2 regions of the Streptomyces rectiviolaceus genome follow, and region 2 is predicted to be linked to the other one. Evidence: predicted binding sites of a transcription regulator. Region 2 holds the regulator's gene; the other holds the start of a gene.
What was found. Region 2 encodes HspR, which represses chaperone genes until heat shock. Its sites were predicted from a motif close to TTGAGNNNNNNNNNCTCAA; they were not measured.
Positions count from the first base shown of each region.

Region 1 (15,623 bases), on a different contig from region 2:
TCTTGGTCGGTCGAGATGCTCGAGCTACTGGGGGACTGTGACGACACGGCGGTAACCGCCCTCTTCCGCTTCACAAGGTGATGGACAGCGGAAATAAAGGCTACGCCTCCATCGCCGTCAGGTGCAGACCGGCCCCGTCATCCGTCGTGTAAGTCACACTGGATCGAGGGTTTCGGTGTCGTAAATGGCGGGAAACAAGCGAGGTCCCGCAACGCCAGATGGCCGCGCGGGCCTGGACCTGCGCGGCGACGTCACCCGGGCGCGCTTCCGATGCGCCCGCGAATCGCTTCCGTTTCGAACCCTACGTCAACTTCGCACTTCGGGCAGGCCCGGAAGAGTGACCTGGATGCGGCAGCCGCGAGGGGATTCGGCCACACCGATGTGCCCGCCGTGCAGATCGACCGCCCAGCGCGCGATGGCGAGCCCGAGCCCGGTGCCGCCGTCGCTGCCGGGTCCCTGCGGGGGGATGTTGGCGTGGCTGCCGCGGTTGAAGCGCTCGAAGACCCGGTGCCACTCCGACTCCGGGATGCCGGGGCCCTCGTCGAGGACCTCCAGGTCCAGGGACTCGGGGTAGAGGCCGCGCCGGGCGCGCACGGTGACGCGGCCGTGCGCCGGGCTGTGCTTGACCGCGTTGTCGATGAGGTTGGCCACGACCTGGTGCAGCCGCTCGGCGTCCGCGTGCGCGGTCAGCTCGGGCGGTGTGACATCGAGGTGCAGATGTACGTCCGTGCGTGTGTGGCTGCCGGAGCCGGAAGCGATGCCCGCGCGGGCGGAGGCCACCATGTTGGCCTCCTTCAGGACGCCCGACAGGTAGGGCCACACTTCGAAGCGGCGCGCTCGCAGCGGTACGACGCCGTTGTCCAGGCGGGAGAGGTCGAGCAGGGTCTCCACGAGCCGCCCGAGCCGCTCCGTCTGCTTCAGGGCCGTACGCATGGTCTCCGGGTCGGCGGCGGAGACTCCGTCGACGACGTTCTCCAGGACCGCGCGAAGCGCCGCGATGGGGGTGCGCAGCTCGTGCGAGACGTTGGCGACCAGTTCCTTGCGCTGCTGGTCCTGGGCCTCCAGGTCGTCCGCCATGCGGTTGATCGTGGTGGCCACGTCGCCCAGCTCGTCGCGGCGGTCGGCGCCGCGCACCCGGCGGGTGTAGTCGCCGTGCGAGACGGCGCGCGCCACGGAGTTCATCTCGTCGAGGGGCGCGGTGAGGCTGTGTGCCACGAACTGCGTGATCAGCAGCGTGGCGATGACCGAGAAGACGGTGATGAAGCGCAGCTCCGTCTCCGTCTTCATCGCCACCATCAGCAGACCCGTGGTGATGAAGACCGAGACGACCACCAGGGTGCCGAGCTTGGTCTTGATGGAGAACGGCCGCAGCCCTCCGAAGGGCCCGCTCATCGGACGGCCCACCTCACGGGGTCGGGGTCTCCAGGGCGTACCCGACGCCGTGGACCGTGCGGATCCGCTCGGCGCCGATCTTCCGGCGCAGTGCCTTGATGTGGCTGTCGACGGTCCGGGTGCCCGACGCGTCGGCCCAGTCCCACACCTCGGCGAGCAGCTGCTCGCGCGAGAGCACCGCTCGCGGGGTGTTGGCCAGGCAGACGAGCAGGTCGAACTCCGTCGGCGTCAGATGTACGTCCTCGCTGCGGACTCTGACCCGCCGCTGGGCGTGGTCGATCTCCAGCTCGCCGAGCCGCAGGATCCCGCTGCGCGGGGTGGTCGCGGCAAGGGCGGCCCGCTCGACCCTGCGCAGCAGGACGTGCACGCGGGCCGCGAGCTCCCGCATGGAGAACGGCTTGGTCATGTAGTCGTCGGCGCCGACACCGAGCCCGACCAGCATGTCCGTCTCGTCGTCGCGCGCCGTCAGCATGAGGACCGGAACCGGCCGCTGGGCCTGAACCCGGCGGCACACTTCAAGCCCGTCGAAGCCCGGCAGCATGATGTCCAGGATCAGCAGATCGGGCTGCCAAGCCTGCGCGGTGTCGACCGCCGACGGACCGTCTCCCGCCGTTTGCACTACGAAACCCTCGGCGCGTAGCCGGGCGGCGATGGCGTCGACGATCGTCGGGTCGTCCTCGACCACCAGAACCCGGCGCTGGGCGCCCGGCATCGCCGCCGTCGCACCGTTGTGGGAGGTGTGTGTCTGCTCCATCGCCCGCCCCTGACACTGATCGCTTGTGTTCGGTCAGCAGAGTACGGGTCGCGAAGGCACCTCGGCTACGCAGCCCTTACGCCGAGATGAACCACGTCGGGTACGCCCCGGGCAACGGGGATCTCTTCCGTCCGTACCGACTGGAATCCGGCATTCCGTAGAGCGAAGTCGAAAGCGGACGAGGGTTTGGCGGACCACACGGCCAGTACTCCACCGGGCTTGAGGCTGGCCTGACAGGCAGCCAGACCGGCAGGCGAGTAGAGGGAGTTGTTGTCCTCCGTCACCGTCCAGTCCGGGCCGTTGTCGATGTCGAGACAGAGCGCGTCGTACGTTTTCGGGGTGCCGTCAGGGGCGTCGGCGCCGGAAAGGTGCGCCACGAGGTCTGTGTGCAGGATCTCCGTGCGCGGATCGGCGAGCGCGGGGCCGGAGAGCTCCGCCAGCGGGGCGTCGGCTCCCGAGCAGTGCCAGTCGATGATGGCCTGCTCGCGCTCGACGACGGCGATAGGGCCCCAGCGCGGGTCGGCCGCCGCGTGGGCGAGGGAGAAACCGACGCCCAGGCCGCCGATGAGCAGGCTGGGCTCCAGGGGGTCGTCCAAGGCGTCGTACGCCGCGTCGACGAGCAGCCGCTCCGAGCGGCCGTCCGAAGTGTCCATGAGGAAACAGCCATTGGCGATGATCTGCAGAAGCGCACCATGGCGCCGCAGTACGACCTCGCCGTACGGCCCCTCACGCCGGTCGATGACGACGGGGGTGGTGGTGTGGGTGTGCATGGCCGTCAGCGTATGGGTGCGGGCCAGGGCCCGGGGAAGACTCGCAGTGCGCGCCGCGGACGCCTGTGTGACCTGGGAGGTTGATGTGATTCGCGCCTCACGTGGCCCGGATGATTAGACAGCGCCCGACATAGCGGCCAAGGGTGGATGGAACGGAAGGAGCGCCTCACCGTGAACCGGAGTGCGTCGGCCGCCCCCACGGCGCCCGAGGAAATCGCCCCGCCCGGCCTCGACGGCATTCCGCGCCAACGGGAGCGCGGGCCCGAAGCCGCCGTCCCCAAAACTCCTGAGGCGCGTGCGGCATCCGCGGCCGATGGCACCGCTCCCCGCCTCCGGCGCCTCTCGCGCCTCCTTCCGACCCCCACGGGTACGCCCTTCACGTTCGGCTACGCCGCGGTCCTCGCCGTCACGTCACTCCTGACGCAGTACGCGGACCCGTCCCTGATCTCGGCCCTGCACCGGCACTCCAGCACGGACGTCGCGCACCTGACGCAGGAGCCGCTCCTTGTCCTTGTGGCCAGCGCCCTGTGGATCGCGGGCGGCATCGCGTCGCCGTACGCGATCGGCTTCCTGCTGGTCCTCACCGCTCTGGAGCGCCGCATCGGCGCGCTGCGCACGGCGGGCGTCTTCCTGCTCGGCCATGTCGTGGCCACCCTCGCGACCGAGGTCCCGGTCGGCCTCTCGGTCCTCGCGGGTCACCTGCCCGGCAGCTCCCTGCACCGCCTCGACTACGGCATCAGCTTCGGCGTCGCGGCGAGCGTCGGAGCGCTGGCGGGACTGTTCAGGCCGTGGCTGCGGTGGCTGGTGCTCGCCGGGTTCGGCGGCATGCTGATCGAGGACCTGATCGCGTTCACGGACCCGATGACGAACTGGGGCCACCTGCTCGCGCTGTCGATCGGCGTCGCCACGTGGCCGCTGGTGCGCCGGTGGCGTCAGCCGTCCTGACGGGGCGCGGCGCCGTCGGGGCGTCCGATGACCCTGCCGTACCCACCCGCCCGCGTGAGTGCGGCGACCGTCCCGCGGAAGGCGATCCTGCCGCCGTCGAGGACGGCGACGTCCTGGCAGGCGCCCTCGACGTCCTCCATCAGGTGCGTCGACACGACGACGCAGGCGCCGCAGCGGCTCAGTCCTCGTAGGAGGGCGTGAAATTCGGTGCGCTGGTGGGGGTCGAGACCGACGGACGGTTCGTCGAGGAGCAGCAGCGAGGGTGAGTTGACGATCGCCTGGGCGATGCCGACGCGCTGCTTCATCCCGCCGGAGAGGGTGCGCAGCTTGTCGTCGACGCGGCCGTCCAGCCCGACGGCCCGCACGGCATCCTCCACGGCGCCCCGGATCCGGCCGCCGGGAACCTCCCGCAACCAGGCGGCGTACGAGAGGAACTCGCGCACCGTATAGCCGCGGAACACCCCGAACTCCTGGGGGAGATAGCCGAGCCGGCGGCGGATCTCCAGGCGTTGGGCGGGAATGCGCGGGCTTCTGTCCAGAAGGGTCACGGCGCCTTCGGTGGGCGCCGCGGCGGTGGCGAGAACGCGCAGGAGCGTCGACTTCCCGGCGCCGTTGGGACCGAGCAGGCCGTGCACGCCCGGCCCCAGTTCCAGATCGACGCCGTCGAGGACGAGGCCGCGGCGGCGGTGTCGCACGCAGACGCGCTCAGCCTTGATCATCGTGACTCCGGACGGCTGAAGGCGTGGCGGCGCAGGACGAGGAGTTCGGCGAGGACGGCGGAGACGGCGCCGAGGGCGATGGTGACCAAGTGGTCGACGAACTTGAGCTGCACGTGGCCCAGGGCCATCGCCATGCGGTCGGGCCAGTCGGCGCGGCCCTTGTGTTCGACGTACGGCTTCGCCAGCAGGGCGACGACCAGCAGCCAGCCGCAACTCGTCAGGAGCGAGGCGGCCCAACTGCCGACGTAGGAGCTGAGCAGCAAGGTGGCCAGGGTCAGCGTCAGGCAGGGCAGCAGCCATCCCACGGAGGTGTGGAGCGGAAGCCCTCCCCTCGGCATCAGCGCGGCCGCGACGGTCAGCAACGGCACGCACAGCGTCAGGACCTGGCAGGTCCGCATGAGCAGGATGCGCAGGCCGCCTGCCGGGGTGGTCCTGGTCACCTCCGCGAAAGGGTCGGCCTTGCCGCTGTAGCTGCCCGCGACACAGAGCATGGGCAGGAGCGGGGCGGCGAGCAGGAGCAGCAGCCGCGGCCTGGCGGAGCCCTCCAGGTCGGCGAGGACCACGCCCACGGCACATACGGCGACGATGGCCACGAGCCAGGGCAGCCGCAGGCCTTGCGTCACACCGAGCCAGGGCGGCGGTTCGAGCCGTCGGGCGGCTGTGGCGGGCGGCGGCTGACCCGGCGGCGGGTGGGGTCCGGCGCGGCCCGGGAGTGTGCGGTCGGTCATGGCTCTGTCGCCTTCGTGCTCGACGGGGGAAGCAGGGGAAGCGGAGGAAGCGGGCCGCCATGGTCGGCGACGTCGAGGCAGTGGCCGAGCCATGCCGTGCGCGCCGCGGCGGAGAGGGAGTCGATGCGGCGTACGTCGCGTCTGTACGCCGGAGCGCGCAGGTCGGGCGGGAGGAGCCACTGGGCGAGTGCGTCGGCCGGTCGATGGGATGGGGTGGCGGTGTCGTCGGTGCGCCGGCCGACGAGGGCGTCGACGGTGTCGCGGAACGTCGACTCCCGGTCGGGGTACAGAGAGACCATGGCCGTATGGCCGGGCTCGCTCTCGTGGGGCGCGTACCCGGATTCATCATCGGACGTGACTTCTGTGACGTCTGCGTAGTGCGTCGGCGCGTTTTCGACGCCCCTGAGACGGCCATCCAGATGCCGTGCGACAGCGGTGAGTTGAGCGGGCGGCCGGTCGCCGTCTCCCGACCAGCACATGACTGGCTTGTGCCCGGAGCAGTGCACGGGGAAGGCTGCCCGCGGGTCGTGGTCCGAGCGGTACACCGGCGCCGCTGCCCCCGCCCAGACCACGCCTGCCGCGATCACTGGGGCGAGGGCCGACGCCCACCGCCATCGCCGGGCGTCGACGAGTACGGCCAGTGCGGCCACGGCGGCGAAGAGCGCGGCCAGGAGCAGCAGCCGCCCGGTCGCTTCGGTGAAACGCCACGCGGCGTACTGGGGGATGGCGGGGCCGACGTACACGCCGTCGGTGAAGTTGATCCACAGGCCCTGGTCCACGACGAAGGTTTCCGCGAACGCCGCGCCGACCGCCGCCAGAGGCACGCCGAAGCGGTGGGGCAGCAACCGCCCGAGCCCGTACGCCAGGCAGGCGTAGGCCGCGAGCCGCGCCAGGTCGTGGGCGAGCGGGGCGAAGGACGGTGCGCCTCGGGGGGTGTACAGGGCGGTGTGGACGTACAGCACCGTGGCGGCCGTCGCATAGCCGGCCAGTGGCCACAGCACGGCGGGGGCGGTGTCCAGGAGTGTGCGGGCGAGGCGGGACCGGGCCGCCGACTGGCCGAGCCACCGGGTGCCGCTGCGCGCGTGGAGGCTCCCTTGCAGGCAGGCGGCGGCGGACGCGATCGGGACCCCGACCAGATGGACGCAGTCACTGATCCGGGCGCCCATGGCCACCCAGTCCCCTCGCCGCGGCAGCGGGTCCGCGGCGGCGAGGCTCGCGCGGCCCCAGGAGGTGAGGGTGATGGCCAGCAGGGAGGCGCAGAGGGCCGATGCGGCCCAGGGCCCGGCGCCGTGCCGCATCCGTGCGCGCAGGGGTGCGGCGTGGGCGGTCGGTTTCATCACGTCGAGTAGAACGGCGTGCGGCGCGGCCCCGCGGCGCCATGGGGCAACCGCCACGGGCGGCCAGGGGTGCGCCACCTCGAACGGTGCGCGCCTCTGCGTCCACCATCCGTTCCGAAGTGATCGCTCACAGCGAACATCCCTGGGGAACATTCATGGACTCACGAGCATTGAGTCCACATAGCTCAACTTGAATGCCGAAGGGGAGATCATGGCTTCTGAGTCCACAGCGTCCACACCACTCACGCTGCCCGTGCTGCCGCTCGACGACGAGGTTGTCCTGCCCGGCATGGTGGTTCCGTTCGACCTGTCCGACACCGAGGTACGCGCCGCGGTGGAGGCCGCCCAGGCGGCCGCACGCTCCAGTGGGAGCAGCAAGCCGCAGGTCCTTCTTGTTCCGCGCATCGACGGGACGTACGCCGCGACCGGCGTCCTCGGCACCGTCGAGCAGGTCGGCCGTCTCTCCGACGGAGACCCCGGCGCCCTCATCCGCGGCCGTGGCCGTGTGCGGATCGGTGCCGGGACGACCGGGCCGGGTGCCGCGCTCTGGGTGGAAGGGCTGCAGGTCGACGAGACCGTGCCCGATCCCCTGCCCGGAGCCGTCGCCGAGCTGGTCAAGGAGTACAAGGCGCTCGCCACCAGCTGGCTGAAGAAGCGCGGGGCCTGGCAGGTCGTGGACCGTGTCCAGGCGATCGAGGACGTCTCCGCCCTCGCCGACAACTCCGGTTACTCACCCTTCCTCTCCACCCAGCAGAAAATCGAGCTCCTGGAGACCGACGACCCGGCCGCCCGCCTGAAGCTCGCCACCGAGCAGCTGCGCGAGCACCTCGCCGAGCAGGACGTCGCCGAGTCCATCGCCAAGGACGTGCAGGAAGGCGTCGACAAGCAGCAGCGCGAGTTCCTGCTGCGGCGCCAGCTCGACGCCGTGCGCAAGGAACTGCGCGAGCTCAACGGCCAGGACGGCGGCGAGGACGAGTCCGACGACTACCGCACCCGTGTCGAGGCCGCCGACCTCCCCGAGAACGTACGCGAGGCCGCGCTCAAGGAAGTCGACAAGCTGGAGCGTTCCAGCGACCAGTCGCCCGAGGGCTCCTGGATCAGGACCTGGCTGGACACCGTCCTCGAACTCCCCTGGAACGAACGGACCGAGGACGAGTACGACATCAAGGGCGCCCAGAACGTCCTCGACGCCGAGCACTCGGGTCTGCAGGACGTGAAGGAGCGCATCACCGAGTACCTCGCGGTGCGCAAGCGGCGCGCCGACCGCGGCCTCGGGGTCGTCGGAGGCCGTCGCGGCGGCGCCGTGCTCGCCCTCGTCGGTCCGCCCGGCGTCGGCAAGACCTCGCTCGGCGAGTCCGTCGCGCACGCGATGGGGCGCAAGTTCGTGCGGGTCGCGCTCGGCGGCGTACGCGACGAGGCGGAGATCCGCGGACACCGTCGTACGTACGTGGGCGCGCTGCCCGGACGCATCGTGCGGGCCATCAAGGAGGCCGGGTCCATGAACCCGGTGGTGCTCCTCGACGAGATCGACAAGGTGGGATCCGACTTCCGGGGCGACCCGGCCGCCGCCCTCCTCGAAGTCCTCGACCCGGCGCAGAACCACACCTTCCGCGACCACTACCTGGAGGTCGAGCTCGACCTGAGCGACGTCGTCTTCCTGGCGACGGCGAACGTCATCGAAGCCATCCCCGAGGCGCTGCTCGACCGCATGGAGCTGGTCAGGCTCGACGGGTACACCGAGGACGAGAAGGTCGTCATCGCCCGCGACCACCTGCTCCCGCGCCAGCTGGAGCGGGCCGGTCTGCAGACGGACGAAGTGGCCCTGGACGAGACCGCGTTGCGCAAGCTCGCGGGGGAGTACACCCGGGAAGCGGGCGTACGGAACCTGGAGCGGGCCGTCGCGCGGCTGCTCCGCAAGGTCGCGGCGCAGCACGAACTGGGCGAGCAGGAGCTGCCGTTCACCGTGTCGGACACAGATCTGCGGGCGCTCATCGGGCGGCCGCACCACGTGCCCGAGTCGGCGCAGGACCCGGCCGAGCGGCGCACGGCGGTGCCGGGTGTGGCGACCGGGCTCGCGGTCACCGGCGCGGGTGGTGACGTCCTCTTCGTCGAGGCGTCGCTCGCCGATCCGGAGACCGGCGCCGCGGGTCTGACCCTCACCGGTCAGCTCGGCGACGTGATGAAGGAGTCCGCGCAGATCGCGCTCTCCTTCCTGCGCTCGCGCGGCGCCGAACTGGAGCTGCCCGTGGCCGACCTGAAGGAACGCGGCGTTCACATCCACTTCCCGGCGGGCGCGGTCCCCAAGGACGGGCCGAGCGCGGGCGTCACCATGACGACCGCCCTCGCGTCGCTGCTCAGCGGCCGTCTCGTCCGTACGGATGTGGCCATGACCGGTGAGGTCTCGCTGACCGGGCGCGTCCTGCCGATCGGCGGCGTCAAGCAGAAGCTGCTCGCCGCGCACCGCGCCGGGATCACCACGGTGATCATCCCGAAGCGGAACGAGGCCGACCTGGACGACGTCCCGGCGGAGATCCTGGAGAAGCTGGACGTGCACCCGGTGACGGACGTCCGTCAGGTGCTCGAACTGGCCCTGACCGAGGCCGAGGTGAGGGTTCCGGCCGCCGCGTGACGGAGGCGGTCGGTGAGTGAGGGCCCGGGACCCCGATCGGGGTCCCGGGCCCTCGCGTGCGGCGTGCGTGCTCAGCCGTTGGCGAGCGCCTTGACCCGGTCAAGGGCGCCGTTGAACTTGTTGTGGTCCCCGACCGTCGGGCCCGTCGAGGTGTACTGCCACATGGTCTGGACGCCCCACCCGGCGGGCAGCTCGCCCGGAGCGCTGGCGTAACGGGCGATCCAGAGCGGGTTGTTGACGGCGAAGCCGCCGTAGTTGCCGGTGCACTGCTTCCACCAGCTGGTGGCGGTGTAGATCACCGCGTGGCGCCCGGTGCGCGCCTTGTACTGGTTCAGGAAGTCACGGATCCAGGTGACCATCGCCGACTGGGACTTGCCGAAGCAGGCCGCCCCGTACGGATTCCACTCGATGTCAAGCGCGCCCGGCAGCGTCCTGCCGTCCCGCGACCAGCCGCCGCCGTTGTCCACGAAGTAGTTGGCCTGGGTGGCGCCGCTCGTGGTGTCGGGCGTCGCGAAGTGGTAGGCGCCGCGGATCATGCCCACGTTGTACGAACCGTTGTACTGCTGGGCGAAGTAGGGGTTCTTGTAGTAAGTCCCCTCGGTCGCCTTCACGTAGGACCACTTCACGCCGCTGTTCCAGAGGGTCGCCCAGGCGACGTTGCCCTGGTGGCTGCTGACGTCGACGCCTTCGGTCTGTACGGCGTCGCCGCCGGGCGGCAGACTGCCCTGCCCGTCGTGCTCGATGACGCCCTGGCCCATACGGGCCGAACCGCGGGCCGGGGTGTCATCGCCGCCGGCGGCCTGTGCGGCGCCGGGCAGGGTGATCAGGAGGGAGAGGGCGGAGAGGACTGAGAGCAGGATTCCGGCCGCCGACCAGCGGGAGCGGCGGGGCGTTCCGGGTCTGTGCACGGGCATGGGCGTGCCTCCGTAGGCCTCGGTTGAGCTCGATGGAGCTCAGGGGGGGACCTTGTCGACATGTTGTGGTGTGAACATGTCATGCATGACGCTACGCACGTAGACCTGTGGCTGGGAAGGGGGCCCGGTGTCTGCCGTTGGTCTACTCCTGCGGCGGTGTCCTCCGCGTGGCCTCGCGGGACGTTGCGAAATACTGGACGAGCTGCGGCGATGGGCCGACGCGCAATGTCTGCCGCCGTGCGGGGCGGAAACTTGTCTGATCCGGAAAGAAAGCGTGCCATGGGTGCTGAAGTGCGCGAGGGCGAGAACGACGGCGGAGTCGACGTGAACAGGGGGGTCGACCGTGAGTTCCTCTCCCTGGAGCGGGAGTTGTCGCTGCTCCTGCGCCGTGCACGGGCCTCGTCCGGGGAGATGGCGCGCCAGGTCCACCCCGACCTGGAGCCCGCCGCGTACGGCCTCCTGGTCTGCCTCGACGACTCGGGCCCGCAGCGGGCCACGGATCTCGCCGCGTACATCGGCGTCGGCAAGGCGACGATGAGCCGTCAGCTGCGGGCCCTGGAGGAGCTGGGGCTCGTCGCCCGCGAACCCGACCCCGCCGACGGGCGTGCCTGGCTGGTCCACCTCACGGAGGAGGGCGGGACGCGCTTCCGTACGGTGCGGGCCGCCCGGCGGGAGCGGTACGTGCGGCAGCTGGCCGGGTGGGACCGGCTGGAGGTGGCGGAACTGGCCCGCCTCTTGCGTCAGCTGAACTCGTCCGCGGAGTCTTGAGGGGCGCGCGAAGGGGCGCGGGGAACTGCGCGACCAGCCACGACGTACCAGCGGACGACGTTTCGGGCCCAGGGGCCAGCCCGGTCACAACTCCGCGTAAACGACAGCCGCGTCGTCATGCCGCTTCCCCCGAGGGAACGCCGACCCCTCCGGGTCCGCCCGCTCCAACTCCCGCACCCGGTCCACCAGACGCTGTGGACCGTCCTTGCGCAGCAGCGCGAAGCACTCCGCCCAGTCGCCCGCACGGAACGTCTCGACCCAGCGGCCGACCCCGTCCGTCAGGGCCGCCACCGCCGTCACCTCGGCGCGCGGCCACGTGCCGGCCGCCGCCCGTGCCGCCGCCGAGGGATCGGCGGCGGCGGTGAAGAAGCCGTCATCCGCGTTCCGCAGGGCCTCGACAGCCGCTCCGTACGCGCGGCCCGCGACCTCGCGTTCGGCCGAGCCGCGCGGCAGCGCGCGGACCCCGTCGCGCATCTCGCGGATCCTCGGCGGCAGTTCCGCGAGGCGCTCGTCGAGCACCGGCGTGACCTGGCCGTCCGGTCCCTCCACCAGGAGCGCGGAGTCGGACAGGACCAGGTGCTCGACCCGGTCGTCGTCCCAACGCACCAGAACCACGGTGGCCTGAGGAGTGCGCGGGTGAGAAAGGTCACAGGTCTGACCATGGGCATCCGCGGTGCGCGCGATCGCCGCCGCGAGGATCTCGGAGAGCGTCATATCCCGTCGCGAAACGGACAGTTCCCCCAGCGCGCCCCCGAGTCGCGCCGTGAACCAAGGGACGGAATGCAGACAACCGTCGTCTCCGGCGGGCGGAGTCACCCCGTCGAGAAGGATCAGCGATCCGCCCTGTCCGCCTGCGGGAAGCATGACCGCGGCGTAGTCCTCGTTGGGGCGTGCGGGGTCTCCGGGCTCGGTGGCGAGTTCGATACGCATTCGGCCAGTCTGCACGAGGCCTTCACAAGGTCATCCGGAGGGCGCAAAAAGGCGGGGATTGGCCCGGACCAGCAGGTCAGGCGCCGGATTTCAGTCGGAATGATCACTTCCAGAGGCGTGTGGCGGCGCATCCTGCCAAAGCCTGCGGTCGACGTCCAACCGGCGCACCGTGGCCGAGACTTTCGGCCCCGGCGGGGACTTGCTCGCCAACTCCCCGCCGATGTTCACTCCTTCGGGTGGCCAGGCATGTGATGCGCGACTGCCACCCATCGGCACTGGAAGGGTCAGGAGCCGTACCGGGGGGCGCGTGTGTTGACGGATCGTCACCCGGGCCCATGGGCAGACGAAAAACAAGAATGCGAGCACCGGTGCAGAAGATGCGGCCTGGGCGCAAGGGCAAGCAGACGGCTCCTGAAGGGGCCGCGCCGGGCGCGACCACCCCTACAGAGCGCTCGCCCGAGCACACAGCGGAAGAGAGCGCGGCGGGGGAGAACGCGGCAGGAGAGCACACTGCCCCCGGCGTGCAGGCCACTGACGGCTCGAAGCCCGTCGGCGGCCCCTCGAAGCCGGTGAAGTCCGCCAACTCCAGGCCCACAGCGCGCGTGCGCAATCGGCTGATCGTCGCCGTCGCCGTCGTGGCCGCCGCGATCGCCGGGGCCGGAGCGCCCGCCATCGTCGCCGCATCCGGGCAACTGAGCGACGCCCAGAGCCTGGTGACCCTCGCCGAGCACACCCAGGACGCGGTCTCCCTCGGTCACTCACTGGCCGACGAGCGCGACGAGGTCACCTCGTTCATCGCGGCGGGCCGCCCGCAGGGCAAGGGGCTCTCCGAGAGCCGCAGCGCCCGCGTCGACCGCCAGATCGAGGAGCTGCGCACGGCCGACGCGCCGGCCGGTCTGCGGAAGGACCTCGCCGACATCGGCGCCGTACGCAGAGCGGCGCTCACCGGCAAGAGCACTGCTCTCCAAGCCCACACGGCGTACTCGAACGTCATCACCGAACTGCACGGCCTCACCCGCGAACTCGCCGAGCAGACCCCGCCCGGCGCGGGCTCCGGCGCCTACGCACTCGCCGACCTCGACCACGCCGTCGAACAGGCGGCGAGCGCCCGCGGCCTCCTCCTCGCCACCCTCGCCGTCCCGCGCTCCACCGAGACGAGCACCACCGTCGACCCCGTCACCGGCCTGCCCACCACGGTGGTCGACGAGTCCTCGGCCGGCAGCAAGCAGCGCGACGGACTCAGCGCCGCGGGACAGCAGGCCCACGTCCGCGAACAGGCCGCCCTCGCCGACTTCCGGGACGCGGCCACGGACGGCGCCCGCACCACGTACGACTCGACGGTCACGGGCCACGAGGTGACGACGGCCGAGAAGTACCTCTCCCGCCTCACCGACCAGCCCACGCTCTCCACCACCGAGCGGGGCTACGACCGCAGGAAGCTCGACACCGCGCTCTCCGCCCGCATCGAGATGATGCGCGGCGCCGAGTCCGCGCTCACGGTGCAGCGCACCAAGGACCTCGCCAAGCTGCGCGACGACGACGTGACGGCCCTCGAGATCCGCATCGCGCTCATCGGCGTCACGCTGCTCGTCGCGGTCGGCGTCTCCATGGCGATGGCCCGCAGCCTGACCCGTCCGCTCGCCGTCCTGCGCATCGGCTCGGCCCGCCTGGCCACCGAGCCCGCGCCCCAGGAGCCGATCCGCTTCACGGGCCGCGACGACGAGTTCGCCCAGGTCGTACGGTCCGTCAACGCGCTGCACGAGCACGCGGCCGCCCTCACCGAGCGCCTGACCACCCTCGAAGCGGACCGCAAGCACCTCATCGGCCAGCGCAAGTCCATGGCCGACGAGCGCGAGACGCTGCGCGCCGAACTGACCGAGGCCTCCGCCCACCTGGAGCGGGTGCGGCAGTCCATCCACGGCACGTTCGTCAATCTGGCCCTGCGCACCCTCGGCCTGGTCGAGCGGCAGCTCGCCGTCATCGAGAACCTCGAGGACCGCGAGCAGGACCCCGACCGTCTCGCCACGCTCTTCAAGCTCGACCACTTCGCCACGGTCATGCGCCGCCACAGCGAGAACCTGCTCGTACTCGCCGGCGCCGAGCACGGGCATCAGCACCCGGGCCCGGTCCCGCTCGTCGACGTCGTACGCGCCGCCGTCAGTGAGATCGAGCGGTACGAGCGGGTGCGCATCGCCACGCTGCCGCCGCACGCGCACGTCGCGGGCTTCGCCGCGGACGACATCAGCCACCTGGTCGCCGAGCTCCTGGAGAACGCGACCTCGTTCTCGCCGCCGGACGCCTCCGTCGAGGTCTCCGGCTGGCTCCTGGAGAGCGGCGAGGTCATGCTCTCCGTGCAGGACGAGGGCATAGGGGTCACATCGGACCGCATGGACGAGCTCAACTCCCGCCTGGCGGAGTTCCGTCCGGACGACGCGTACGACCAGGAGAGCGGGGACGGGCTCGGGCTCGGCCTCTATGTCGTGGCCCGGCTCGCCGCGCGGCACGGCGCGCGGGTGCGGCTGCGCGAGCAGAAGCAGGGCGGTATCGCGGCGGTCGTGGTCCTGCCGAAGTCGATCCTCGCCGCGGCACCCGCGGTGGGTGCGCCGCCGGTCGGTGTGCCTGTTGCCGGCGGGGCGCCCGCCCTGCACCTTCCGGGCTCGGAGGCCGAGGCCAACTCCAATGTGCTGCCGGGGCGCTCGGCGGTTTCCGCCGCCGCCGCGGGGGATGCGGCCGAGGATCCGCTGATCGCGGCCGCGGAGAATGCGGTGCGGGAAGCGGAGGTCGAAGCGGAGCCGGAGCCGGAGCCGGAGGGTGGCGCTGAACCCGAGGCTTCGCCCGAGACGACCATGGAGCTTGCCCCTCCGTCTGCCCCGGAGAGCGAGGCCCCCGAGGCCCAGGAGGCCCCGGCAGCGGAGGCCCCGGAGCCCGAACCCGCCGCCGAGCCCGCCCCCGCGCCCGACCCCGCCCCCAAGTGGGAGCGCGTCACCGACAAGGGCCTCCCCAAGCGCACGCCCAAGATCACCGCGCCCGAGCCCACCGTGCCCAAGGCGCGCAGCGGCTCCGTCGACGCCGAAGCGCTGCGCAAGCGGCTCGGGGGCTTCCATCAGGGAGCCATCAGCGGCCGTCGTGACGTAGAGGCCGAGCTGACCGAACGTAACGAAGAGACCGAAGAGACCGAAGACACCGAAGAGACCAGAAACAACATGGGGGACACAGTCGAGGAGGCAAGTAGTTGACTGCGCCCATGCGCTCGCCCAGTTCTTCCACCGGCAGCACTTCCACTGGCAGCACTTCCACCGGCAGCACTTCCACCGGCAGTAAATCCGGGGCCGCGTTCGGACTGAGCAGCGAAGCACGCAACCTGCACTGGCTCCTTACGAATCTCGTCGAGGAGGTGCCAGGGCTGCTTTCGGTCGCGGTGGTCTCCTCCGACGGACTGCTCCTGCTCTCCTCCGACCCCGCACGCAACAACGAGCAGGCGGTCGACAACAGTTCGGGCCCCAAAGGCTCCAGCGCGGACCTCGCCACCATCGTGTCCGGACTCGGTTCCCTCTGCATCGGCGCCGCCAAGCTGATGGACGCGGGAACGGTCAAGCAGACCGTCGTCGCCATGGAGGAGGGCAGCCTCTTCGTGATGTCGATCAGCGACGGCTCGCTGCTCGGCGTGCACGCCACCCCGGACTGCGACATGAGCGTCGTCGCGTACCACATGGCGCTCTTCGTCGGCCGCGCCGGGC
Region 1 covers NZ_BAAAUG010000207.1:264-15,886, forward strand. Annotated here, with positions in the region: partial or broken gene ABD378_RS40855 (2-oxoglutarate dehydrogenase E1 subunit family protein) at 1-47, opposite strand, end outside; gene ABD378_RS40860 (HAMP domain-containing sensor histidine kinase) at 307-1,392, opposite strand; gene ABD378_RS40865 (response regulator transcription factor) at 1,406-2,146, opposite strand; gene ABD378_RS40870 (spermidine synthase family protein) at 2,212-2,916, opposite strand; gene ABD378_RS40875 (rhomboid-like protein) at 3,064-3,861, shown strand; gene ABD378_RS40880 (ATP-binding cassette domain-containing protein) at 3,849-4,580, opposite strand; gene ABD378_RS40885 (hypothetical protein) at 4,577-5,308, opposite strand; gene ABD378_RS40890 (hypothetical protein) at 5,305-6,645, opposite strand; gene lon (endopeptidase La) at 6,857-9,274, shown strand; gene ABD378_RS40900 (lysozyme) at 9,346-10,188, opposite strand; gene ABD378_RS40905 (MarR family winged helix-turn-helix transcriptional regulator) at 10,468-10,956, shown strand; gene ABD378_RS40910 (protein phosphatase 2C domain-containing protein) at 11,041-11,886, opposite strand; gene ABD378_RS40915 (sensor histidine kinase) at 12,243-15,122, shown strand; gene ABD378_RS40920 (roadblock/LC7 domain-containing protein) at 15,131-15,623, shown strand, end outside.
Region 1: lon (endopeptidase La) is a predicted target of HspR. The motif match lies at 6,816-6,834, and genes of this name have one in related genera.

Region 2 (15,623 bases):
GGTCAGCGGCTCGACGAGGTACTGGCTGCCGAGGTTGGAGGTCAGGACGAGGATGGTGTTGCGGAAGTCCACCGTTCGGCCCTGCCCGTCGGTGAGCCGCCCGTCGTCGAGCACCTGGAGCAGCACGTCGAAGACTTCCGGGTGCGCCTTCTCGACCTCGTCGAGCAGGACGACGCTGTACGGGCGCCTGCGTACCGCCTCGGTGAGCTGGCCGCCCTCCTCGTAGCCGACGTACCCGGGAGGGGCGCCGACCAGCCTGGCCACGCTGTGCTTCTCGCCGTACTCGCTCATGTCGATGCGGACCATGGCGCGCTCGTCGTCGAAGAGGAAGTCCGCGAGGGCCTTCGCCAGCTCGGTCTTGCCGACGCCGGTCGGCCCGAGGAAGAGGAAGGACCCGGTGGGGCGGTCGGGGTCGGCGATCCCGGCCCGCGTGCGGCGCACGGCGTCCGACACCGCCTGCACGGCCTCGGTCTGCCCGATGAGCCGCTTGCCGAGCTCCTCCTCCATGCGCAGAAGCTTGTGCGTCTCGCCCTCCAGGAGGCGCCCGGCGGGGATGCCGGTCCAGGCACCGACCACATCGGCGATGTCGTCGGGACCGACCTCCTCCTTGACCATGGTGTCCTTGGAGACCTCCTCCTCGGCCTCGGAAGCGACCTCCAGGTCGTGTTCGAGGGCGGGGATCTCGCCGTAGAGCAGCTTGCTCGCGGTGTCGAAGTCCCCGTCGCGCTGGGCGCGTTCGGCCTGACCGCGCAGCTCGTCGAGCCTCTCCTTCAGCTCACCGACGCGGTTGAGGGACTGCTTCTCCTTCTCCCAGCGGGCGTTGAGCCCGCGCAGCTCCTCCTCCTTGTCGGCGAGGTCGCGCCGCAGCCTTTCGAGGCGCTCCTTGCTCGCGGGGTCGGTCTCCTTGCTGAGGGCGAGCTCCTCCATCTTCAACCGGTCGACGGCGCGCTGGAGTTCGTCGATCTCCAGGGGAGAGGAATCGATCTCCATCCGCAGCCGGGAGGCAGCTTCGTCGACGAGGTCGATGGCCTTGTCGGGCAGGAAGCGCGAGGTGATGTATCGGTCGGAGAGCGTGGCGGCCGCGACGAGCGCGCTGTCGGCGATCTGGACCTTGTGGTGGGCCTCGTACCGCCCCTTGAGCCCGCGGAGGATGGCGATGGAGTCCTCGACGCTCGGCTCGTCGACGAGCACCTGCTGGAAGCGGCGCTCCAGGGCGGGATCCTTCTCGATCCGCTCCCGGTACTCGTCGAGGGTGGTCGCACCGACCATGCGCAGCTCGCCGCGGGCGAGCATGGGCTTGAGCATGTTGCCCGCGTCCATGGCGGAGTCGCCCCCCGCTCCCGCCCCCACGACGGTGTGCAGCTCGTCGATGAAGGTGACGATCTGCCCGTCGCTCTCCTTGATCTCGGAGAGGACGGTCTTGAGCCGCTCCTCGAACTCACCGCGGTACTTCGCGCCCGCGACCATGGCCCCCAGGTCGAGGGAGACGAGCCGCTTGTTCTTCAGCGACTCGGGGACGTCACCCTTCACGATGCGCTGCGCGAGCCCTTCGACGACGGCGGTCTTGCCGACGCCGGGTTCGCCGATGAGGACGGGGTTGTTCTTGGTGCGCCGGGAAAGCACCTGCACCACGCGCCGGATCTCCTGATCCCGCCCGATGACGGGATCGAGCTTGCCCTCCCTCGCGGCGGCGGTGAAGTCGGTCCCGAACTTCTCCAGGGCCTTGTACTGACCCTCCGGGTCCTGTGTGGTCACCCGGCGTCCTCCCCTTGCCTTCTCGAACGCGTCGAGCAGTTTCTTGGCCGTGGCCCCGTGCTTGCTCAGGACCTCCGCGGCAGGGCCGCCCTTGGCGGCGATGCCGATCAGCAGATGCTCTGTGGAGAGGTAATCATCGCCCAGCTCCTTCGCGCGCTGCGAGGCGTCGGCGATGACCGCGAGCAGGTCGCGGTTGGGCTGCGGCGGCGCGACGGTGGATCCCGTGACGCTGGGCAGGCTGCTCAGCGCCCGCTCGGCGTCGGCGCGGACGGCGGCCTGGTCGGCCTCGACCGCGGCGAGCAGGTCGGTGATGTTCTCGTTGTCCTGCCCCTCGAGCAGCGCGAGAAGCAGATGCGTCGGGGTCAGGTCGGGGTGCCCGTCCTTCACGGCCAGGCTGCTGGCCGCGTTGATCGCGTCCCGGCTCCTGTTGGTCAGCTCGGCGTCCACGTGAGTCGTCTCCTCCTTGCGTTCGTACGGCCTGGCGGTTCGAGTGGCCCGGCCCACCTGACTTAAACAGCGTACATAAAGTTGAGTCTATTCCACTCAAGGGAGGCGAGGGCAGGATGCGCGGGAGTGGCGGTTAGGTTCGCTCCATGGCCATGGACCCGCACCACCCGACCCCCGCATACCTCAGCTTCTGGCGCGAGCGGCATCTGTGCACGCTGACGACGCTGCGCCCGGACGGCACCCCGCATGTCGTGCCGGTCGGCGTGACGTACGACCCGGAGGCGGGCGTGGCCCGCGTCCTCGCGAGCAAGTCGAGCGCGAAGGTGTCCCACGTCCTCGCGGCGACGGCCGTGGAGGGGCCAGGGGCACGCGTGGCGGTCTGCCAGGTCGACGGGCGGCGCTGGGCGACGCTGGAGGGGTACGCGTGCGTGCGTACGGAGGAGGCGGAGATCGCGGAGGGCGAGCGGCGCTACGAGGAGCGGTACCAGAGGGCTCCGAGGCCGAATCCGAACCGCGTGCTGATCGAGATCACGCTGACGCGGGCGATGGGCAGCAAGGCGGCGGCGGGCGTCAAGGCGTAGCACCCGGCGGATCTTTCGGCCCACACCACAGCGGCGCCACCGTGTTCAGGTCCACGGTGGCGCCGCTGCTGGGGGAAGCACCTGCGCGATGTACAACGACGGGGGATCGCGTCAGGCGCTGCGGGGGGTGGCTGTGATGGCTCTTGTAGTGCTCGCTGTGCTCGAACTCTGCTGTTCCTGCTGCTCGCCGGGCCGGCCGGGCTCACCGACCACCTGATGGTCCCGTCGGTCGAGATTGACGAAGACCATCCCGTACCGAATGGCACACCGCACGGGCTGGGGGGCGCCGCGCGGCTTGCGGAGGCACCGGTAGGCCCGGATCTCCTCCTCGTCGTCACGGGTGACGACCACCGGCTCACCGAGGAGCGTGACCATCAACGAGTCGCCTGCGTGGGGTATCGCGGTGGCGAGATCGATGAAGTGCCAACCGGAGCGGTAGGCGGTGGCCATTTCTCGGCGGAAGGTCCGATCGTCGGGCGGGGTGCTCATGCCTTCGCTCCCGCCGGACCGATGTTCCAGCCAAGGTCCGTGGACGGAGCTGAAACGGAACTCGTACTCGCTGGCTCGCTGTGCCACCCGAGATCCAGAGCCCCCATCGCACCCAAGGCCAGCCCTGCGGAGAAGGTGGTGACAAGCACCGAGCGAAGCATGCGCTTAAACATGGTCGGCTTCGTCCTCACTTGGTAGGTTCCTCTCCCCCGGCTCAACAAGACGATGTCTCAATCGAGCACGTCAAAGCCACAGGGTCGATGCATCATGTTCCTGCACGTTCAGGACCCTGGGGGGTGGAGATTTGCTTACAACAAGTGCGAAACCGACACATCCTCACCCCGCCGTCCCCCTTTGCGACGAGGGGTCGAGGCTGTACGCCAGCGCGCTCAGCAATGGACGCTTGGCGCGCGCGGAGGCCGAGAACGCTCCCTGCCTACTGGAATCCGCCCTGTTGCACCCGGATCCGGACGACGCGGACTGGCTGCGCCCGGTCTCTCCGTCCGCCGCACTCGCGCAGCGTCTCCACCCCATCGAGCAGGAAATCAGGGATCGCCGGCGACTCGCCGTTCAACTTGCCGATATTTTCGAGCCATTCATGGCCATCACGGCGCGTGAGGAACCGGCTACCCACGCGATCACCGTCCTGGAGGGCGAGGCCCGCATCAACGCGGCCATCGAGCGCGCCACGGCGGAGTGCCGTTTCGAGGTGCTCACCGTCCAGCCGGGAGGCGGTCGCAGCGAGAAGACGCTCAACGTGGCGCTGAAGCGCGGGCAGACCGTCCTCGACCGCGGCATCTCCATGCGCACCATCTATCAGCACACCATGCGGCACAGCCAGGGAACCCTCGCCTACGCGGCACGAATGTCCCAGGAGAACGTGGAGATACGGACCCTGGAGGAAGTGATCGACCGGATGATGATCTTCGATCGTGCCGTCGCGCTCATCCCCGCGCGTGCCGATCGCGACGTGGCCCTGGAGCTCCGCCACCCCGGCCTGGTCGACTATCTCGCCAAGGTCTTCGAGCAGCAATGGCGCTGGGCGACTCCGCTCCTCGACGAAGTGCCCTACCCTCCCTCGACCGATGGCATCACCGGCGTTCAACGCTCCATAGCCAAGCTGCTGGTGGAGGGCCACGTCGACGAGGCCATCGCGCGCCGCCTCGGCATGAACGTCCGCACCTGCCGAGCCCACATAGCCAAGATCGCGGCGGCCCTCGGCAGCGGCAGCCGGGCCCAACTCGGCTACCTCATCGCCCACTCGGAAATCCTCGACCAGACCCGACCGAGGTGAGTACTCGGTGACCGAGGTGAGTACGCGGTAAAGCTAGGCGGCGCCCTCGTCGCCGCCCCACTGCCGCAGCAGCGCCTCCCGCTCGGCCCCCCGAGGCGAGCCGCCCTCCCGGGCCCGGCCCCACTCCGCCATCGCCGCCAGCGTCGTGCGCAGGGTCGCCTCGCCCTCCGTCATGCGGGCCAGGAGCGTGAGGGACAGGTCGTACTCCGACTGGGAGTAGCCCGTGGCCGCTGCCACGTACGCCATCAGTTCCGTCGACTCCGGCTCCGACTCCGGCTCCGACTCCGCCCTCGCGATCCGCACCGTCATCGCCGGTGCGTCGTCCGAGCCGCCCAGGCCCACCGTCAGGGCCAGGTCCACCAGGACGCCCACCTGTCGCTTCAGCGACCTCACGGGGGCGTCCTCGACCGTCAGGGCGCGCACCTCGTCCCAGGGGTAGAACGCCGACTGCTTGTCGCCCAGGGCCACGATGCCCTCCGGGGTCAGTCGCACCCCCGCCGCGAGGCCCGACGGCTTCGCGCCCACGTACACATCGCCCTCGGCGATCCAGAACAGTCCCACCATGGCCATGGCGGCCCCCCAATTTTCCCCGGCGGAGCAGAAACGTCGGGGCCGGGAGGTTGCCCTCCCGGCCCCGACATGAGCGTACGAAATCTACTGCTCCGACGACCTCTTGGGACGCCACACCACCAGCGCGCTCGCCTGTTGCACGTCCTGGTAGGGGACGAGGTCACGGCGGTACGACGCGTGGACCGCCGCCTCGCGCTGCTGCATCGCCGCAGCCGCGCCCTCCACGGCGCTTGACAGCTCGACCACCCTCGCCTGCAGCGCCGCGACCTGGTTCTCCAGCTCGATGATGCGCTTGATGCCTGCGAGGTTGATGCCCTCTTCCTGCGACAACTGCTGCACCGTGCGCAGCAGTTCGATGTCGCGGGCCGAATAGCGCCGGCCACGGCCCGCCGTGCGGTCCGGTGAGACCAGGCCGAGGCGGTCGTACTGGCGCAGGGTCTGGGGGTGGAGTCCGCTCAGCTGGGCGGCCACCGAGATGACGTAGACCGGCGTCTCGTCGGTCAGTTGGTACGGATTTCGACGACGGCCGTCCATCTCATGCTCCCTTCGCGGCCTGGAACAGTTCTGCCCGCGGATCGTCGTCCGCAGTCGCCTTGCGGTAAGCCTCCAGGGCTTCCTTCGCCGTGTCGGAGAGGTCGGTCGGGACCGACACCTCCACCGTCACGAGCAGGTCGCCCCGCGAGCCGTCCTTGCGGACCGCGCCCTTGCCCCGCGCCCGCATCGTACGGCCGTTGGGGGTGCCCGGAGGCAGCTTCAGGGTGACCGGCGGGCCGCCCAGTGTGGGGACCTTCACCTCGCCGCCCAGGGCCGCCTCCGTGAACGTCACCGGCACCGTCACCGTCAGGTTGTCGCCCTTGCGGCCGAAGACCGGGTGGGTGTCGACGTGCACGACCACGTACAAGTCGCCCGCAGGACCGCCCCGTTCACCGGGGCCGCCCTTGCCGCGCAGGCGGATGCGCTGGCCGTCCGACACGCCCGCGGGAATGCGGACCTGCATCGTGCGCGACGACTTGGCCCGGCCCGAGCCCTTGCAGACCTCGCAGGGGTCCTGGGCGATGAGCCCACGGCCCTTGCAGTCCACGCACGGGTCCGTGAGGGAGAAACCGCCGCCGCCTCCCCGCGTGACCTGGCCCGTGCCGACGCAGGTCGGGCACACGCGCGGTGTGCCGTTCTTGTCGCCGGTGCCGGAACAGGCCTTGCAGGGAGCCTGGGAGGACATCCGCAGCGGGACCGTGGCCCCGTCCACCGCCTCCGTGAAGCTCAGCGTGACCTCGGACTCGATGTCCTGGCCCCGCCGGGGCTGCGTACGCGTGCCCGCGCCGCCCGCGCCCGTGCCGCCTCGGTTGAACAGGCCCCCGAAGACGTCACCCAGACCGCCCCCGAAGCCACCGCCGGCACCGGCGCCGCCCGCTCCACCGCCCGGGGCGCCGCCTCCGAAGAGGTCGCCCAGGTCGAAGTTGAACGAACCGCCGCCGCCCGCCGCTCCGGGACCGGCCCTGAAGCCGCCGTTGCCGAAGAGAGCACGCGCTTCGTCGTACTCCTTGCGCTTCTTGGGGTCCCCGAGGACGTCGTTCGCCTCGGAGATCTCCTTGAAGCGCTCTTCCGCCTTGACGTTGCCCTTGTTGGCGTCCGGGTGGTTCTCGCGGGCGAGCTTCCGGTACGCCTTCTTGATCTCGGCTTCGGTGGCGTCCTTGGGGACGCCGAGGACCTTGTAGTAGTCCTTCTCGATGAAGTCCTTGGTGCTCATCCCCGACGTCCCTCCTCTCGCTTCACAACAACTCCGTCATGTCAGCCCTCGTCCGGGCCACCGGTCTCCTTGTCCTCCGCCGCATCGGCGGGGGCCTCGGCGGATTCCTCGCCCTTGACTGTCTGCGCGCCCGGCTGCGGCTCGGCGACGGCCACCCGCGCGGGGCGGATGGTGCGCTCGCCGATGCGGTACCCCGGCTGCAGGATCGCGACGCACGTCGTCTCGGTGACGTCGGGTGCGTACGAGTGCATCAGGGCCTCGTGGATCGTCGGGTCGAAGGGCTCGCCCTCCTTGCCGAACTGCTGCAGGCCCATCTTGGCGACGACCGTCTCAAGGGCCTCCGCGACCGACTTGAACCCGCCGACCAGCTCGCCGTGTTCACGGGCGCGGCCGACGTCGTCGAGGGTCGGGAGAAGCTCGGACAGGAGGTTCGCCGCGGCGATCTCCTTGACCGTGACCTTGTCCCGCTCCACGCGGCGGCGGTAGTTCTGGTACTCCGCCTGCAGCCGCTGGAGGTCCGCCGTGCGCTCGCCGAGCGCCGTGCGCACCTGGTCGAGCTGCGCGATCAGACCCACGTCCTGAGCGGACTGTGCCGACTGGGCCGACTGAGCCGACTGGGCAGATGTCTTGCTTGCGTCCCCGGCCGGGGACGCCGGGCCCTCCTCGATGGAGGGCTCGGCGGCCTGCGGCGCCGCGTCATCAGGGGTGGCGCCGGAGGGGACGTCAGGCTGCTCGGTGCTGTCACCGAAGCCCGGAGTCTCCTCGGTCATGCGGCGCCGCCCTTCGTGTCACCGGGCTTCTCGTCGTCGACGATCTCTGCGTCGACCACGTCGTCTTCCTTGGACATGTTCGGGGCCTCGCCGCCCTCGGCACCGGGGGCAGCGCCCTCGGCACCCTGCGCGGCCTGAGCGTCCGCGTACATGGCCTGGCCCAGCTTCTGGGAGACGGCCGCGACCTTCTCGGTGGCCGTGCGGATCTCCGCCGTGTCCTCGCCCTTGAGCTTCTCCTTCAGCTCTTCGACGGCGGACTCGACCTCGGTCTTCACGTCACCGGGGACCTTGTCGGCGTTGTCCGCGAGGAACTTCTCCGTCTGGTAGACGAGCTGCTCGCCCTGGTTGCGGGACTCGGCGGCCTCGCGGCGCTTGTGGTCCTCGTCCGCGTACTGCTCGGCCTCCTGGCGCATGCGGTCGACCTCGTCCTTCGGCAGCGAGGAGCCGCCGGTGACGGTCATCTTCTGCTCCTTGCCGGTGCCGAGGTCCTTGGCCGTCACGTGCATGATGCCGTTGGCGTCGATGTCGAAGGCGACCTCGATCTGCGGGACACCGCGCGGGGCCGGCGGCAGGCCCGTGAGCTCGAACATTCCGAGCTTCTTGTTGTACGCCGCGATCTCGCGCTCGCCCTGGTAGACCTGGATCTGGACGGACGGCTGGTTGTCCTCGGCCGTCGTGAAGATCTCGGAACGCTTGGTCGGGATCGTGGTGTTGCGCTCGATGAGCTTGGTCATGATCCCTCCCTTGGTCTCGATGCCGAGGGACAGCGGGGTGACGTCGAGGAGCAGGACGTCCTTGACCTCGCCCTTGAGGACACCGGCCTGCAGGGCGGCGCCGATGGCGACGACCTCGTCCGGGTTCACGCCCTTGTTGGCGTCCTGGCCGCCGGTCAGCTCCTTGACGAGCTCCGCGACGGCGGGCATACGGGTCGAGCCACCGACGAGAACGACGTGGTCGATCTCGGAGAGCTGGATGCCCGCGTCCTTGATGACGTTGTGGAACGGCGTCTTGCAGCGCTCCAGGAGGTCGGACGTGAGCTGCTGGAACTGGGCGCGCGTGAGCTTCTCGTCCAGGTGCAGCGGGCCCTCGGCGGACGCCGTGATGTAGGGCAGGTTGATCGTGGTCTCCGTGGAGGAGGACAGCTCGATCTTGGCCTTCTCGGCCGCCTCGCGCAGGCGCTGGAGCGCCATCTTGTCCTTGCCCAGGTCCACGCCGTGGCCGTTGTTGAACTGCTTGACCAGGTAGTCGACGACGCGCTGGTCCCAGTCGTCACCACCGAGGTGGTTGTCGCCGTTCGTGGCCTTCACCTCGACGACGCCGTCGCCGATCTCCAGGAGGGACACGTCGAAGGTGCCGCCACCGAGGTCGAAGACGAGGATCGTCTGGTCGTCCTTGTCGAGGCCGTACGCCAGAGCGGCGGCCGTCGGCTCGTTGACGATGCGCAGGACGTTCAGGCCCGCGATCTCGCCGGCCTCCTTGGTGGCCTGACGCTCCGAGTCGTTGAAGTACGCCGGGACGGTGATGACCGCGTCGGCCACCTTCTCGCCCAGGTAGGACTCCGCGTCGCGCTTCAGCTTCTGCAGGATGAACGCCGAGATCTGCTGGGGGTTGAACCCCTTGTCGTCGATGTCCACCTTCCAGTCAGTGCCCATGTGGCGCTTGACCGAACGGATGGTCCTGTCGACGTTCGTGACCGCCTGGCGCTTGGCGACCTCGCCGACCAGCACCTCGCCGTTCTTCGCGAAGGCGACGACGGACGGCGTGGTCCTGGCGCCCTCGGCGTTGGTGATGACGGTGGGCTCGCCGCCTTCAAGAACGCTGACGACAGAGTTAGTCGTGCCCAGGTCGATGCCGACCGCACGTGCCATTTCGATTCCTCCAGATGTACTTCTTGAGTGGATCTGGCTCAAGAATGCATGAGCGCTTCGCTGGAGTCAACAGAGCTGAGTCGGGGGGGCTCAACTCTTATCCCGGGCTTACGCGCAACCCGGAGACCGCCAAAACGGGGCGCGGCACTCGACTGCCGGTCCGTCGTGGCTGGTCGCGCCGTTCCCCGCGCCCCTGCGGGGCGCTCCCCGGGGCGGCGACGCGGCAAGGCATGCCTGAGCGACGCAGATCACCGCCGGGCTGGCTACAGTGCGGCTGAGTAAGTGGGTAGTCTCAGACGGACTGCATAAGTTACCGCTTAGTAATAGTTCGCCTCGCAGGCCCGAGGAGCCCCCAAATGCAACTCGCCGCGATCATCGTGTCGCTGGTCCTAATCGCGGTCGGCGTCGCGCTGTTCGGCCGTGCCATCGTGCAGATCGTCCAGTACATGCGGCTCGGCCAGTCCGTCCCGGCAGGCACCCGCACCGATCAGCCCGTGCAGCGCACCGTCACGGTGGCCAAGGAGTTCCTCGGCCACACCCGCATGAACCGCTGGGGCGTCGTCGGCGTCGCGCACTGGTTCGTGGCGGTGGGCTTCTTCTCGCTGCTCCTGACCATCGTCAACGCCATCGGCCAGCTCTTCAAGGCCGACTGGATGCTGCCGATCATCGGCGAGTGGGCCCCGTACAACATGTTCGTCGAGTTCATCGGCACCATGACGGTGGTCGGCATCCTGACGCTGATCGTCATCCGGCAGCTGAGCAACCCCGACAAGCCGGGCCGCAAGTCCCGCTTCGCGGGCTCCAAGAAGGGCCAGGCGTACTTCGTCGAGGCCGTCATCCTCATCGTCGGCATCTGCATCTTCACGCTGCACGCCCTTGAGGGTGCCCAGCACCACGAGGACAGCTACGAGGCGTCGTTCTTCATCTCGTACCCGTTCGTCTCGTGGTTCGGCGGCATGGACCTCTCGACGCTGCAGAACCTCACGTACTTCTTCGCCATGGTCAAGATCGCGACGTCCTTCATCTGGATGATCACCGTCGCGCTCAACACCAACATGGGCGTCGCCTGGCACCGCTTCCTCGCCTTCCCGAACATCTGGTTCAAGCGCGACGCGGACGGCTCCACGACCCTCGGCGAGCTCCAGCCCATGACGTCCGGCGGCAAGCCGATCGACTGGGAGGACCCGGCCGAGGACGCCGTCTTCGGCGTCAGCCAGGTCGAGCAGTTCTCCTGGAAGGGGCTCCTCGACTTCAGTACGTGTACCGAGTGCGGCCGCTGCCAGTCGCAGTGCCCCGCCTGGAACACCGGAAAGCCGCTCTCCCCGAAGCTGCTCATCATGTCGCTGCGCGACCACGCGCACGCCAAGGCCCCGTACCTGCTCGCCGGTGGCGGCAAGGACATGGAGGGCAACGAGAAGGCGACGGAGGAGCAGCTCAAGGACGTTCCGGCCGCCGCTCTCGCCGAGGCCGAGCGCCCTCTCATCGGCACCGCCGAGGAGAACGGCGTCATCGACCCCGACGTCCTGTGGTCCTGCACCAGCTGCGGCGCCTGCGTCGAGCAGTGCCCGGTGGACATCGAGCACATCGACCACATCGTCGACATGCGCCGCTACCAGGTGATGATCGAGAGCGCGTTCCCGTCCGAGGCCGGGACGATGCTCAAGAACCTGGAGAAGAAGGGCAACCCCTGGGGCCTGGCGAAGAAGCAGCGCCTGGAGTGGCTCAAGGAGCTCGACTTCGAGGTGCCGGTCGTCGGCAAGGACATCGAGGACCTCACCGAGGTCGAGTACCTCTACTGGGTCGGCTGCGCGGGCGCGCTCGAGGACCGCGCGAAGAAGACCACCAAGGCCTTCGCCGAGCTGCTCAACATGGCGGGCGTCAAGTTCGCGATCATGGGCGGCGACGAGAAGTGCACCGGTGACTCCGCACGCCGCCTGGGCAACGAGCCGCTGTTCCAGCAGCTCGGCCAGGAGAACGTCGCGATGCTGAACATGGCGTTCGGTGAAGATGACGAGGACGAGTCGACCAAGAAGCCGAAGACGGCCAAGAAGATCGTCGCGACCTGCCCGCACTGCCTCAACACCCTCGGCAACGAGTACCCGCAGCTCGGCGGTGACTACGAAGTCATCCACCACACGCAGCTGCTCCAGCACCTCATCGACGAGGGCAAGCTCATCCCGGTGACGCCCGTCGAGGGCCTCATCACCTACCACGACCCGTGCTACCTGGGCCGGCACAACAAGATCTACACGCCCCCGCGCGAGATCATGTCCGCCGTCCCCGGCCTGCGCCAGCAGGAGATGCACCGCCACAAGGAGCGCGGCTTCTGCTGCGGCGCCGGTGGCGCGCGGATGTGGATGGAGGAGCGGATCGGCAAGCGCATCAACACGGAGCGGGTCGACGAGGCGCTCAGCCTCAACCCCGACATCGTGTCGACCGCCTGCCCGTTCTGCCTCGTGATGCTCACCGACTCCGTCAACGGCAAGAAGAACGACGGCGCCGCGAAGGAATCGCTCACGGTCGTGGACGTCGCGCAGTTGCTGCTCGACTCCGTGAAGACCCCGGTGGACCCCGCCGGTGAGTCCGAGACCGCGGACGAGCCGGAGCCCGAGCCGGTCAAGTAGCGAAAGCCGCACGGCTTCAGGCCGGTTCCGCCCTCAGGGCGGGACCGGCCTTTCGTGTGGAGCGGGCGGGGGGCATCATGTGCTGGTTGTTGTCGGGTGGGGCGGTCGGGGTGGGTGATGGGCATGCGGAGTGCCGGGACACGTGGCATACGTGGCGTCAGACGCGGCGGTGCCGTGGGTACGGCCGCCGCCGTCAGCTGCGCGCTGCTGCTCGCCGGATGCGGCGGCGGCAACGACGGGGCGGACAGGCCCGACACCCGGCACCGGCCCGTCAGCATGGCGGGCAAGGGCGCGGCGCAGCAGCCCGTCCCCCAGGGCAAGGGCAGCAAGGCCGACGACGACTTCAACGGTGACGGCGCCCCCGATCTCGTACTCGACGACCTCGTGCACAGCGGCCACGGCGACGACGCGGGGATCGGCGTCGTCTACGGGTCGAGGAGCGGACTGCGGCCCGGGGCGCGGCAGTTGCTGAGCGCGCGGGCCAACGGGGCGCGCACCAAGGGCGAGTTGCCCGCCGCCTTCGAGTCGGAGGCCTCCTGCGACCTCGACAAGGACGGGTTCACCGACCTGCTTGTCTCCACCGACCCGCCGTACGACGGCCTGGGCCAGCCGCCCGTGCCGCTGCAGATCATCTTCGGCTCGACCCAGGGCCTGAAGGGCAAGGCCGTGAAGGTGAAGGTGCCCGCGCAGTCCCGCATCGGCAACGACTGGTCCGACCAGCCGGTGTGCGGGGACTTCGACGGAGACGGCGCGAGCGACCTCGTCCTGCACGCGAGCGGCGCCCGGCTCACCTTCCTGCGCGGCCCGTTCAAGCGGACCGGCGCCCCGCGCGCCGCGGGCAAACCCCTTGCCGCGCCCGGCAACGACCTCGTCACCGGCAGGGCCACGGACGTCGACCGCGACGGCTACGACGACCTCCTGGTCCGCAAGGCAGCGAACGCTTCCGGCGCCGCGGCGGGCGCGCTCGTCCTGGGCGGCCCGAAGGGCCCCGCCGAGACCGGGGTGCTCTTCCCTTCCGGCACGGACACCGCGTTCGGGCGCTTCGGCAAGGGCAGGGCGACCGACGCGGCTGTCGCGGGCCCGGCGGGAGTCGCCCTGCGCTACGACGTGCCCGGCACCCTGCGCTCCACGCTTGAGGCGAAGAACGTGGCGGTGGACGCGGGCGACCTCGACGGGGACGGCCTGAGCGAGCTCGTCCTGAGCGGGGGCGGCAGCGGGAGTGGCGGCGGCGCCGGTGAGGTGCGGGTGTTCCGGGGGCGGGCCACGGGCCTCGGCACGAACGCCACCGCGCTCGTGACCCCCTCGGCCAAAGGCACGACCCAGGTCCTCGCCATCGCGGACTTCGACGGGGACAAGCGGGCCGATCTGGTCCTTCGTACGTACCGGGGAGACGGCGAGGACACGGTGGGGGTTTATCCGGGGGTGAAGGGCGACCTCGTCGCGCGCAAGCCTCGGCTCACCTTCTCCACACAGGAGTTCTTGGCCTTGGGGGACGGTGCGTGAGGGCGCTGCGACGTATGGGGCTTGCCCTCTGCTGTACGACGGCTCTGCTCGCCGGATGCGGCGGCGCCACGGACGAGGGCAGCGCCCGTAGCGAGGTCCGCCCTCCGCTCAAGGGCTCGCCCGCCGTCGGCAAGGCCTCGAAGGACCCCGACACCGGGGACTTCAACGGGGACGGGTTCGACGACTACGCGGTGGAGGTCGACTTCGAGGGCCCGGACGCGGACCGGTCCGACATCGAACTCGCCGTCGTCTACGGCTCCGCGAAGGGTCTCCTCACGGGGTCGCCGGTACGGGTTCCGGACGGCGACGGCGAGGACGGCGAGGGCGACGACGGCGAGGTCGAGGGCTTCTTCAGCGAACCGCTCCGAGCCGACCTCGACGGTGACGGCTTCACCGATCTGATCGGCTCACGCGGGAAGTACCCGGACACCAGGACCTTCGCCCTGTTCGGTGGCGCGCGGGGGCTCTCCGCCCCCAAGGACCTCGATGTGCCGGACGGATTCCGTCCGTTGGCAGCCGGTGACTTCGACGGGGACGGGTCCGTGGATCTCCTCGACGGCGGTAAAGGCACGATCGACGACGAGAGCGGTGAGGAGTGGGACCCGAGGCTGCCCGCCGAACGGGAAAGGGGCGAGGTGCTGTTCGGCCCCTTCAACCGCGCAGGCGCTCCGGCCCGCTCCTGGGCCATGGACTTCAGCCAGCACGGCTACACCACTCCGCTGGAAGCGCACACGGGTGACTTCGATGCCGACGGATGCACCGACATCCTCCTGCCGTACGGGTTCGACGCCGAGCAGGACGATTCCGCCCCCGACGATCTGACGCGGCTCGCCTACTACCGGGGTGATGCCAAGGGCGGCCTGGTGCCGGGGCCCGATGTGAAGCCCGACCTGTACGACGCCATGAGCACCGTGGAAGGACTGCGCGGCGTCACCGTCGCGGACGCGGACGGCGACGGCATCGACGACGTGATCGGCTCGGGCGAGGCTTCCGACAACCACGCGGGCGGGGGCAGCGACCCCGGTGAGATCACCATCATCTACGGCTCCAAGTCGGGTCTGGGCAAGGGGCGTTCGGCCAAGAAGATGAAGCAGAAGGCGTGGAGCTGGGGCTTCGACCCGAAGGTCGGCGACGTCACGGGCGACAAGGTGCCCGACCTCGTCCTCGGCGACAACGACCCGAAGGGGAACGGCGGCGAGGTCTCCCTCCTGCCGGGCACCTCGGAAGGACCGGACCTGGACGGCGCGCAAACCGTGAGCCCGCTGACCGACGGCCTGCCCAGCACGACCGGAAAGCCTTACAGATGGACCGAGTTCGGCTCCGACGAGCTGCTCGACTTCAACGGGGACGGCCGCCAGGATCTGATCGTCCTCGCCGAGAAATGGGAGAGGAAGAAGCCCGCCTTCCTCGCGTTCCGGGGGACGGCTGAGGGGCTGGATCCGGGCCAGGTGCAGTACTTCGCGCCGAACTACCTGAAACCTACGGGTACGACGGCTACGCGACCGTCCTGAAGTCCGGCCGCTGACGGGCCCACCGCCAGGACGTGGAGCCAGGACGTGAAGCCGGGACGTGAAGCCAGAACGTGAAATAGGCCCCTTTGGGACATCCGGGCCGTTCACCTTCCGGCCACCTCTTCCACCCCGTCGCACAACCATTCGTACGCCTCACCAGTCACACCCCCCGGAAGTATTTCCCCACTCCCGGGAGTCCCACGTGCGCGTACGTAACCTGGCCATCGCCGCGAGTGTCGCGGCCCTCGCCGCCGCGGGTCTGACGCTGCCCCTCGCGGGTACGGCGAGCGCCGCGTCGACGCTCAAGGACGACTACAACGGCGACGGTTACCGCGACCTCGCGATCGGGACGCCCGGCGCCAACTCCGTGACCGTGACGTTCGGCTCGGCCTCGGGTGTGTCCGAGGGCCGCTCGGTCACCGTCACCCAGGACACGGCCGGTGTCCCCGGAGTCACCGAGGCCG
Region 2 covers NZ_BAAAUG010000026.1:24,834-40,456, forward strand. Annotated here, with positions in the region: gene clpB (ATP-dependent chaperone ClpB) at 1-2,202, opposite strand, end outside; gene ABD378_RS09155 (pyridoxamine 5'-phosphate oxidase family protein) at 2,349-2,783, shown strand; gene ABD378_RS09160 (hypothetical protein) at 2,895-3,272, opposite strand; gene ABD378_RS09165 (helix-turn-helix transcriptional regulator) at 3,577-4,566, shown strand; gene ABD378_RS09170 (hypothetical protein) at 4,600-5,136, opposite strand; gene ABD378_RS09175 (heat shock protein transcriptional repressor HspR) at 5,221-5,670, opposite strand; gene dnaJ (molecular chaperone DnaJ) at 5,672-6,883, opposite strand; gene grpE (nucleotide exchange factor GrpE) at 6,925-7,653, opposite strand; gene dnaK (molecular chaperone DnaK) at 7,650-9,521, opposite strand; gene ABD378_RS09195 ((Fe-S)-binding protein) at 9,878-12,145, shown strand; gene ABD378_RS09200 (FG-GAP repeat domain-containing protein) at 12,320-13,648, shown strand; gene ABD378_RS09205 (FG-GAP repeat domain-containing protein) at 13,663-15,159, shown strand; partial or broken gene ABD378_RS09210 (FG-GAP repeat protein) at 15,362-15,623, shown strand, end outside.